DNA from 2 places in the Rahnella sp. BIGb0236 genome. Region 2 is predicted to be linked to the other one. Evidence: predicted binding sites of a transcription regulator. Region 2 holds the regulator's gene; the other holds the start of a gene.
What was found. Region 2 encodes Fur, which represses iron uptake genes when iron is present. Its sites were predicted from a motif close to ATAATAATGAGAACNACTATCAA; they were not measured.
Positions count from the first base shown of each region.

Region 1 (5,920 bases), on a different contig from region 2:
CACCCGCAGCGCCCGCTTTGTTGTAACAGCGGTGACAGATTCTGACAGTCGAGAAAATGGTTGAGCTTGTAACAGGGCGCACGCGGCTGTGTGACCTGAATCAGGGCGTCGCCCCAGCGGAAGATATCGCCGATAAACACGTTATCTTCGGTCATGCCGAGCGTTGAAAGGTTTTCGCCAAACGCTGGCGGATGGAAACGGTCTTCTTCTTCGGGAAACTGCTGACGCAGCCAGGCGTAATGCTCGCGGGGGAAATGACACAGCGCGCGGTCAGCGCCGCCGTGATAAGCCTTCTCGGCCTGCTGATCGCCTTCCAGCCCGCAAGGCGTTAAGGCGACGCCGCCATCAACCTGACGTTTGGCAATCGCACTGGGTGAAAAATCGGGATACTGCTCGATAGTACCGATGTACACGTCGGGATAATGCATACGCTCTCCGCTGCTGAAATGTCACTGATACCAGCATAACCTGCATTGGACAGCGGGAGTAGAAGGAATCCCTGCGCACAGAGGGTGTGCGCAGGCTTCTCAGCAAATCAGAACGTTTCCCAGTTATCCTGACTGGTTTTGCCTTGTACCGGCGGGGCGAGAGTCGGGCGGCGCAGGGCGGCGGAGGCTGGCGCATTCAGCGTGTTGCCGTTGTCGGCCAGACGGAATACCGAGACCGCCTGCGTCAGCGTCGCGGCCTGATCTTCCAGAGAATCGGCGGCAGCAGAGGATTGCTCGACCAGCGCGGCGTTTTGCTGCGTGGTGCTGTCCATTTCGACAATCGCCTGTGAAATCTGGCTGATGCCACGGCTTTGCTCGTCGGATGCAGACGCGATTTCCCCCATGATATCGCGCACATGCGAGACGGACTTCACGATGTCCTGCATGGTACGGCCAGTGTTTTCCACCAGCTTCGCGCCGGTGTTAACGCGCTCCACCGACTCGGCAATCAGCCCTTCGATCTCTTTTGCGGCCTGCGCACTGCGCTGGGCCAGTGTCCGCACTTCAGAAGCGACGACGGAGAATCCGCGTCCCTGTTCTCCGGCACGCGCGGCTTCCACCGCGGCGTTCAGCGCCAGAATGTTGGTCTGGAAGGCGATGCCGTTGATGACCGAGGTAATTTCGGCGATACGTTTTGAACTGCCGGAAATCTGCTGCATGGTATCGACCACCTCGCCGACCTGCTTGCCGCCGAGCGTGGCGGTGCCGGACGCTTCGCTGGCCAGTTTGCTGGCGTGATGAGCGTTATCGGCATTCTGTTTCACCGTCGCGCTTAACTCTTCCATGCTGGCGGCGGTTTCTTCAACGGCCGCAGCCTGCTGTTCGGTGCGTGAGGAGAGGTCAGTATTCCCGGCGGCGATTTCGGCTGCCGCGTGGGAAACCTGCGAAACGCCGGAGCGGATTTCATAAATCATGGTACTGAGATTCTGACTCATCGCGGAAACCGCATTCATCAGCATACCCAGCTCATCGCGACGGGTGGTCGGATGCGCAACGGTCAGATCGCCTTGTGCAATCGCCTCCGCCGTTTTCAGCGTATCACGCAGTGGCTGGGCAATCTGGCGGGTGATACGCCAGGCAATAATGATCCCCACCAGCATCACGATCAGCGTAATCACCATCATGATCATCTGCGCATTGCTGATGTCTTTATGGGTGTTAGCCAGTTCGTTTTGGAAGATTTTCGCCACCAGCGTGTTCATCTCTGTGGCTTTCACCGACAGCAGTTGCGAGTTCTTCTGCTCATCTTCATAGGCGGGCATATAAGCGACAACGTGGCTTTTATAGGTCGCGAGCGCCGACATCAGCGGAGCCAGCGTCGCCTGCTGGTTCGGCAGTAACAGGGCATTCAGTTTTTGAGCGTTGGCCTGTGTGTCGTCAATGGACTTCAGCAGTTTGGCTTCGGATTCTTTGTTGATGCTCAGCAACAGGCCACGCACGTTGTAACGCACGCTGATCAGCTTCTGAATCACTTCGGCCAGTGACAGGCGAATGGAAGGCTCAGCATCTTCCACGCGCAACTGATCCTGCAAACGCGTTACCACGGCTTCGGTTTCGGAAAGATTCCAGCTGGCCCGCACTGCATCTTTGCGATCGACCGCTTTTTTAAATGCGGCCTGCGCCTGCTGATATTCATGAATTTTTACCGGCACCTGATCAAGATTCGCCTGACTGGCGGCATCCCATTCCAGTTTGTCTTTGGATTGAGCGATCAGCTGCGACAGTTCGGTAATTTTGTCCTGATTCTGTTTGAGATACGCCGGGTCATAATTAAGCTGATACAGCGTCCGGCTGAGACGGGCATCGTTGAGTAACGCATTCATCTGATTACTGAAATCGACTTTTTCAGCACGCTGGCTGATGTCGTTAAATTTAATCATTCCCGCCGCAGTGATGATGGCGGCGATGATCAGCACCAGTCCGAAACCCAGACCCAGTTTGGTACCGACCTTAAGATTATTCATCCACTGCGAAAGACCCGATCCGTTGCTCATAATCATTCTCCGTCAAACATCCCTTTTAAATAGACATGCGGTTTTGTGACGCCTTTGTGAACAATCTATCGGTAGGCTGTTTCATAAACTTTATAGGATGTGTGGCGTATTTTTGATTAATGCGAGCGGGGTCTGAAAATGATGAAAATCGGGAGGATAATTCTCTGTATAACAGTGATCAGGCGAACAAATTCAGGACATAAAAAAGGCGGGTCACCGACCCGCCATACGCGAAAACATCTTGCCCGTTACGGGCGGCAGCGCGAAATTACTTCGCTTCAGCCAGACGTTTTGCTGCTTCGTCCCAGTTTACAACGGCCCAGAAGGCTTTGATGTAGTCAGGGCGTTTGTTCTGATATTTCAGGTAGTAAGCGTGTTCCCACACATCCAGACCCAGCAGCGGGTAACCGGAAGCACCAGAAATCGCTTCGCCCATCAGCGGGCTGTCCTGGTTAGCGGTAGAAACAACGGCCAGTTTGCCATCTTTCAGTACCAGCCATGCCCAGCCTGAACCGAAACGGGTTGCAGCTGCTTTCTCAAACGCTTCTTTGAAAGCGTCAACGCTGCCGAAATCGCGTTCAATCGCAGATTTCAGTTCGCCCTGCAGGGTGGTGCCGGTTTTCAGGCCTTTCCAGAACAGGCTGTGGTTAGCGTGGCCGCCTGCGTTGTTACGCAGAACAACTTTCTTGTCTGCAGGAACCTGATCCAGTTTGGTGATCAGTTCTTCAACCGGCAGTGCAGCCAGTTCCGGCAGGCTTTCCAGCGCAGCGTTCGCGTTGTTCACGTAAGTCTGGTGGTGTTTAGTGTGATGGATTTCCATCGTTTCTTTGTCGAAATGCGGTTCGAGTGCGTCGTATGCGTAAGGCAGTGATGGCAGTGAATAACTCATGTTCATCGTCTCCATAGTGTAGGGCGGCACTTTCATTGTGAGCACCGCGTAATCAGTCGGATCATTATAGTTAATTAAATGATATTGAAAATGATTATCTATGCTCCACGCTTTCTGCCATGCCCTGTAAGCCTCTGTTATACGGGGCTTAGAACCAGATAATCACAAACAATCCTAAATTGTCTAAAGGCACGCGGTGCTTAGCCGGTCAGCGCAACCGCTGCGGATGCGTATACACCGTTGCCCGTCCCGGTTTGCTGAAACCGACCAGCGTCAGGTTACATTTTTCGGCAACGTCTACCGCGAGCGTGGTGGCGGCGGAGACGGCGAACAAAATTTCGATGCCGCACATCGCGGCTTTCTGCACCATTTCATAGCTGGCGCGGCTCGAGACCAGCGCGGCGCCGGCTTTCCAGTCGTGTTGTTTTGCCCGCACACCCAGCATTTTATCCAGCGCCACGTGACGGCCCACGTCTTCGCAGCCGCCAGTCAGTTCACCTTCCGGCGTGATCCACGCGGCGGCGTGCGTGCAGCCGGTGAGCTGGCCGATTTCCTGCACGGATTTCAGCTGATGCAGTGCCTTATCCAGATTCGCCAGTTCAAAAATCTGGGTGAACGGCAGCGGCGCGAGCGGGCGGAACAGATCACCTAACTGCTCGATACCGCAGACGCCGCAACCGGTGCGGCCAGCCATGGCGCGGCGGCGCTCTTTCAGCCCGGCGAAACGGCGGCTCGACAGCTCGATATTAACTTCAATCCCGTTACAGTTTGGTGTCACTTCCATCCCGTAAATATCACTGGCGGATTCAATAATCCCTTCTGACAGCGAAAAGCCCAGCGCAAAGGCTTGCAGATCCTTCGGGGACGCCATCATTACCACATGCGAAATCCCGTTATAGACCAGCGCAACGGGGACTTCCTGAGCAATCCAGTCATCTTCAGGCTCATTGAGATGAGCGCGCTGCATCACCGGTTTTTGGCTCGCTCCGATGATCTGAGTCACTTTTTTGTCATCTTTTTCGCCCAGTTCTTTTACTTGATGGACATCCATTGGCAATAACCTTATAAACATTCCGGCTACATAAGCCGTACAAACTGTCAGGACTTTAGGCCTTAATTTTACCGCTTCCGGGTTTGTTCGTGAAAGCGGCAATTTGAAAAGCAATGTGTTAACAAATGATGGGAAGGAGTCTTTCATGCAAGTCAGCAGAAGACAATTATTCAAAATATGTGCTGGCGGTATGGCCGGCACCACAGCGGCATTATTAGGATTCACTCCGACAATGGCGCTGGCGGAAACCCGCCAATACAAACTGCTTCGCTCCCGTGAAACCCGCAACAACTGCACGTACTGTTCCGTCGGGTGCGGCATGCTGATTTACAGCCAGGGCGACGGCGCGAAAAACGTCACTGAAAATATCTTCCACGTAGAGGGTGACGCCGATCATCCGGTCAGTCGTGGCTCGTTGTGCCCGAAAGGCGCAGGCGTGCTGGATTACATCCACAGTGAAGGCCGTCTGAGATATCCGGAATACCGCGCGCCCGGCTCTGACAAATGGCAGCGTATCTCCTGGGATGAGGCGATTTCCCGTATCGCCCGCCTGATGAAAGATGACCGCGACGCCAATTTCGTCGAGAAAAATGAAAACAACGTCACCGTAAACCGCTGGCTGACCACCGGCATGCTGTGCTCGTCGGCGGCCAGCAACGAAACCGGTCTGCTGGATCAGAAATTTACCCGCGCACTGGGCATGGTGGCGATCGACTGTCAGGCGCGGCTGTGTCACGGCCCGACCGTGGCGGCACTGGCCCCGACCTTTGGTCGCGGCGCGATGACCAACAACTGGGTCGATATTAAAAACGCCAACGTCATTTTAATTATGGGCGGAAATGCGGCAGAAGCGCATCCGGTCGGATTCAAATGGGTGATTGAGGCCAAAACCAAAAATAACGCCAAAGTCATCGTCGTCGATCCGCGCTTTAACCGCAGCGCCGCCGTGGCCGATATCTATGCGCCCATCCGCGCCGGTTCGGACACCGCCTTCCTGCTCGGCATGATCAACTATCTGATCACCCACAATAAAATTCAGACTGAATACGTCCGGGAATACACCAACGCCAGCCTGCTGGTGCGTGAAGACTACGAATTTAATGACGGATTGTTCAGCGGTTTCGATGCGGCGAAAAAATCCTACAACAAAGAAAGCTGGCACTATCAGCTCGATGAAAAAGGCTTCGCGAAACAGGATAAAACCTTACAGGACCCGCGCTGTGTGTGGAATCTGCTGAAAGAGCATGTTTCCCGTTACACGCCGGAACTGGTTGAGCGCCTGTGCGGCACCTCGAAAGAAGATTTTCTGCTGATAAGCTCGATTCTGGCGGAAACCTGCGCGCGCGATAAAACCTCGACCATCCTCTATGCGCTGGGCTGGACGCACCACACCGGCGGCGCGCAAATCATCCGCTGTGCGGCGATGATCCAGTTGCTGCTCGGCAACATCGGGATGCCGGGCGGCGGCGTCAATGCACTGCGCGGTCACTCCAATATT
Region 1 is NZ_SOAO01000004.1:94,810-100,729, forward strand. Features, by position in the region: gene yiiM (6-hydroxyaminopurine reductase) at 1-428, opposite strand, end outside; gene EDF78_RS10160 (methyl-accepting chemotaxis protein) at 536-2,482, opposite strand; gene sodA (superoxide dismutase [Mn]) at 2,751-3,371, opposite strand; gene fdhD (formate dehydrogenase accessory sulfurtransferase FdhD) at 3,580-4,422, opposite strand; gene fdnG (formate dehydrogenase-N subunit alpha) at 4,568-5,920, shown strand, end outside.
Region 1: a site for Fur is predicted at 3,450-3,472, ahead of sodA (superoxide dismutase [Mn]). Genes of this name have one in related genera too.

Region 2 (5,920 bases):
GATACCTGGGAAAGCAAACCCGTCGTGTAAGCCTTCAGTGTCAGATGATAAAACGCAGCTCCGGCTGCGTTTTTTTTTGCCTGTGATAATCGTAATGGGTTTTGTTTCTCGTCGCGAATTAATGTATTTCCTATGCTTGCTTTTTAAACGATGTAGCGCGAGCTGTTGTATTGCTGAAACGTTTAAACTGTAGGGTTATTTTATTTAATTGCTTGTTTTAGTTATTTATTCAGTTAATCCACTGCTTTAATTCTTTCCTGAGACCCTCTGTAACACTTTTTCATCTTTATGTGCACTTTGTCATATTTCGGCGATCAATGATGAATTACTCATTGATAATTCGCGTCGCGAAAAATATTCTAAACCTGTTTTATACGGTTACGCCTCTGGCGGCCGCTTTTTATACCCGTTTGGGTTTTGCTCGTTTTTTTAGTCAACATGAGGAATCTCTATGCACAAGCACCGTAACAGGGGCAGGGGATCGGCTTACCTGAAACCTGCGATATATTCCCTGGCCGGCACCTTACTGGGTGGCGGAATGATGTTCGCTGAAGATGCCAACGCGGCAGGTTTTATTGATGATTCAACGCTGACCGGCGGCGTGTATTACTGGCAGCGTCAACGTGACCGCAAGGACATGGATCCGGCGAGTGACAGCTACAAAGACTATACAACCAACCTTTCCCATTCTACCGCTAACCTGAACCTCGACTTTTCTTCCGGCTATGCCTGGGACATGTTTGGTATTGATATCGCCGCTTTCACGGCAATTGAAATGGCCGAAAGCAGCGAGAGCGGACACCCCAACGAAATCGCCTTCTCCAACAGCAACCGCGCGTACGACGAAGATTATTCCGGCGATAAAAGCGGCATCAGCCTGTATAAGGCCGCCGGTAAATTCAAATACGGCGGATTCTGGGGACATGCGGGTTACATTCAGCCCACCGGACAAACGCTGATCGCGCCACACTGGAGCTTTATGCCGGGAACCTATCGCGGTGCGGAAGCCGGATATAAACATGATTTCGGTGATCCGGGTGAGTTGAGCTTCTCCTACATGTGGACCGACGAATACAAATCCCCGTGGCATCTGGAAATGGATGATTTCCGCCAGAATGACAAAAAGACCGGCGTTTCTTATCTTCACTCGGTCGGGGCGAAATACGATTTTAAAAATGATTTCGTGCTGGAAGGCGCATTTGGTCAGGCTGAAAGTTATGTTGACCAGTACTTTGCCAAGGCCTCTTACAAAATTGATCTGATGGGCAATCCGCTGACCACCAGCTATCAGTTCTATGGTGCAGAAGATCGCATCAGTGACAAGAATGATCCGAACAGTCTGTATGACGGACTGGCATGGCTGCAGGCGCTGACTTTCGGCTATACCACCGGTCAGTTTAACTGGCGTCTGGAAGGGACGATGGTGAAGGCCGAAGGGAATCAGGGTTACTTCCTGCAACGTATGACCCCGACCTATTCCTCTTCAAACGGTCGTCTTGACGTGTGGTGGGATAACCGTTCTGACTTCAACGCCAACGGTGAGAAAGCCGTGTATGCCGGCGTGCTTTATGATCTGGCGAAATGGGATCTGCCGGGCTTCGCGGTCGGTGGTTCGTACGTCTATGCGTGGGATGCCAAACCGAGCACCAATGCGGCCTACGATCAGAGCCAGCGCCTGAAAGAAAGCGCCTGGAGTCTGGATGCGCTGTATACCATTCAGGAAGGGCGCGCCAAAGGGACGCTGTTCAAACTGCATTACACCCAATACGACAACCACTCTGATCTTCCGAGCTGGAGTGGCGGGTACGGCAACATATTCCAGGATGAAAAAGACGTGAAATTCATTGTCATCGCTCCATTCACTATTTTCTGAGGTCGTTATGTCGATGAATAAATTACTGATGATTGTGATGTCGTCCGTGCTTCTGGCCGGTTGTGCACCTACCGCTGATCAGGCAGAAATCTCCAAAACGCGGGAAGATTACCGGACCTGTATTAATACGGCGGAAGGCGATGCGGACAAACTGGCATCCTGTCAGGTGATGCTCAACAAGCTGAAACAGGAAAAAGCACACCAGCAATTTGCAGAACAGGAGACAGTGCGCGTGGTGGATTATCAGCGCTGCCTTACCGCCCGTAAAACCGGAAACGGTCAGGCCTTTGCCGCCGATTGCGGGAAAATCTGGCAGGAAATCAGAGCGAATAACGCACCGGAAAAGTAACTCAACACCAGAACACGGATGCAGAAATCAAAACCCCGGCTTGCCGGGGTTTTTTGCCTCTGCCCTCTGCCAGATTGCAGACATAAAAAAACCGCTTTTCAGCGGTTAATTTAGTCAAAGCCCGTGCAGATTACAGCGCAGGTTTATCGTTATGCAAAGAGTCATCTTCACGGCAGTCGCCTGCTTCACAGTGGCCGTACAAATACAGACTGTGGTTGGTCAGTTTGATGCCATGTTTCTTAGCAATCTCACGCTGACGACCTTCAATATATTCGTCACGGAATTCAATCACACGGCCACAATCCAGACAGATCAGGTGGTCATGGTGATGTTGCTGGGTCAGTTCGAATACGGACTTGCCGCCTTCGAAGTTATGACGGGTGACAATACCGGCGTCGTCAAACTGGTTCAGAACGCGGTAAACCGTCGCCAGGCCAATTTCTTCACCCATATCAATCAGTTGCTTGTAAAGATCTTCCGCACTAACGTGATGACCTTCCGGCGCTTGCAGCACTTCCAGGATTTTGAGGCGCGGAAGCGTGACTTTTAAGCCGGCTTTCTTCAGTGCGGTGTTGTTGTCAGTCATGCGGATTCAGTCCTGTTACTATGTGCTAATCAAGTTGAGGCATGCAGCCTGTGGCATCGGCGGCACAAAATTATTCGTATAGTCTCTTCGTTTAACGCAAATGTGCCAATTCTCGTCAACGACAGCCTGTTAATAAAGATCACAAAGTGCCGGTCACATTTGGAATGCAACGACTTGATCGATAGAAAAAACAGATGAACTCAGTGTACCTTGATACGACTGAAAGTTACAATTTTGTAGCAGTTAAATTGTTAATTTCAGTAATAGTTTGGCCCTTCAATTGTAGAATAAATCCTCAGGGCCAACAGGGTTTTTAGCCAATAATTTCAGAAAGGCTGAGTTCTTCTGTGATCTGTTTTACCCAGGCATCAACACGTTCGTTGGTCAGTTCTGGCTGACGGTCTTCGTCAATTGCCAGCCCAATGAAGTGCTTATCGTCTGCCAGGCCTTTGGATGCTTCGAAGTGGTAACCTTCGGTTGGCCAGTGACCGACAATCACCGCGCCGCGTGGCTCAATGATGTCGCGCACGGTACCCAGTGCATCGCAGAAATATTCGGCATAGTCTTCCTGATCGCCACAACCAAACAGCGCGACCAACTTACCTTCGAAATCTATCTCTTCCAGCGTTGGGAAAAAGTCGTCCCAGTCACACTGCGCTTCACCGTAATACCAGGTTGGAATGCCGATCAGCAAAATATCGAATTTTTCCAGATCCTCTTTGCTGCTCTTCGCAATGTCATGCACCTCTGCAACATCTTTACCCAATTGCTTCTGGATCATTTTTGCGATGTTTTCGGTGTTACCTGTATCGGATCCAAAGAAGATACCTACAACGGCCATAAGATTACCTAACCTCTTGTTCTAAATGAAGTGCCCTGCATCGCAGGCAATAATAATGCAGATGATAGCAAACTCGCGAGGCGGAGAATATGCTTCCGGCCGCCTTCTTGACTGGGAAATAAGTTTATCGGGCAATATTTTAAAGTGTTATCGCCTTTGTGTGTTTTCCAAAACCGCCAATAAACCTCAAACTTATTGAGGTTAAAAGCAAAGTTGAGAAATAAGTCGACACAATACTAAATTTCGAGCACATCCCGCCGATAGATGATGCGAGAGCAATCTCAACATAATAAAGAAATCGATGCCCGGAGAGGTGTTCAAACATGTCCTGGGGCACTTGCCTGCTGGTTACCTGTCTTGATTCTCCGCATCCCCGTCAATCCTCAGACCAGAAACAGTCCTGTTTCGAGAGAGGCATATCGTGCAGTTTTTAAAAAATATCACCATCAGGGCCGCATTATTAACGATTCTTGGCATCTTCTGCGTCATGTGGGCCGGTGTTTCCCTTTACACCGTCTCCTCACTTGACACGCTGACGCAAAATACCAAAAACAGTACCGAGCTGGTCAACAATATGGCGCTGATCAACAAAGGTAATGATCAGTATTTTCGTACCGTGACGCGCCTGAGCCGCGCCGTCGCACAGCTTCAGGCCGACCCATCAAAAGGGCCGGAAATTTTTGATACCGCGAAACAATCCCTCGACGGACTGACGCAGGCGCTGGCCAGTTTTAAAACAGCGCCGCATCCAGGTCTGGAAGAAGCCGCCGTTCAGGAACTGAGCACTAACTGGGACAACCTGATCACCCAGGGCGTCACGCCGTTATTTGCCGCCGCGAGCAGCAAGGATATCGGGACTTATAACCAGCTCGCCAATTCAACCGTCCCTGCGCTGAGCCGCAGCTTTGGCGCGTCCATGGAAAACGTCAGCGGCCAGATCGCCGTTGATTTCGATGCGGCGCAACGTCAATCGACCCATCTGACCTCCATCGGCAAAGTGATTTTGCTGACGGCGTTTGGTATCGGGCTGGTGATTTTACTCCTGACCGACCGTTATCTGGTGATGGCGCTGGTGAGACCACTGGATCAAATCCGCGACCATTTCGCGGTGATCGCCAGCGGCGACCTGACGCATTATCTGGAAGAGTTCGGTAAAAACTGTGCCGGTAAGCTGATCCCGTTGCTGAACTTAATGCAGCTGAGTCTGGTGAATACCGTCCAAACCATCCGTAACTGTACCAACCACATTTATCAGGGCGCGTCAGAGATTTCAGCCGGTAACAACGATCTGTCTTCCCGTACAGAAGAACAGGCCTCGGCGCTGGAAGAAACCGCCGCCAGCATGGAAGAACTGACCGCTACCGTGAAACACAATGCCGATAACGCGCATCACGCCAGCCAGCTGGTGATTGAAGCCTCCGGTACCGCGCAGCGCGGCGGGAATATCGTCGCGGATGTGGTCAGCACCATGAAAGACATCTCCGGCAGCTCGAAGAAAATTGCCGAAATCACGTCGGTCATTAACAGCATCGCTTTCCAGACCAACATTCTGGCGCTGAACGCCGCGGTCGAAGCCGCGCGTGCGGGCGAGCAGGGACGGGGTTTTGCGGTGGTCGCCAGCGAAGTGCGCAATCTGGCACAGCGCAGTGCGCAGGCGGCGAAGGAAATCGAGCAGCTGATCAGCGAATCGGTTTCCCGCGTCGACAGCGGTTCGCGGCTGGTTGAAAACGCCGGTCAGACCATGAATGAAGTGGTGCGTTCCATTACGCACGTCACCGATATCATGGCGGAAATCGCGTCTGCGTCTGATGAACAAAGCAAAGGCATCAGCCAGGTGGCGGTGGCCGTCACTGAAATGGACAGCGTGACGCAGCAGAACGCCGCGCTGGTGGAACAGGCATCGCAGGCTGCGGTTTCACTGGAAGAACAGGCGTCATTGCTGAACAACGCTGTCGCCACGTTCAAGCTGAAAGACAGCGTGACCAGCGTCGGATCGCGTCCGGCGAAGTCAATTTCTGCGCCATTATTGCGTCCGGATACCGGCATGCTTTCGGCGAAAAGTGCTGAAAACTGGGAAACGTTCTGAGGGGAAAGAAAAGCGTTAGCGTGGAATAGTTAAGAAAAAACAAACGGGTAGCCTGAGAGGGTTACCCGTTTTCAATCAGCCTTCATGACCGTTAAGATGCGACAGCAGCATCTCTTCAATCAATTCGCTACGACTGATATTGCGTTCTTCTGCCAGCTTATTGAGCATATCAACAGCATCGGCGT
Region 2 is NZ_SOAO01000002.1:367,832-373,751, reverse strand. Features, by position in the region: gene glnS (glutamine--tRNA ligase) at 1-30, shown strand, start outside; gene EDF78_RS05235 (OprD family outer membrane porin) at 452-1,873, shown strand; gene chiQ (ChiQ/YbfN family lipoprotein) at 1,887-2,222, shown strand; gene fur (ferric iron uptake transcriptional regulator) at 2,353-2,808, opposite strand; gene fldA (flavodoxin FldA) at 3,122-3,649, opposite strand; gene EDF78_RS05215 (methyl-accepting chemotaxis protein) at 4,071-5,735, shown strand; gene ybfE (LexA regulated protein) at 5,811-5,920, opposite strand, start outside.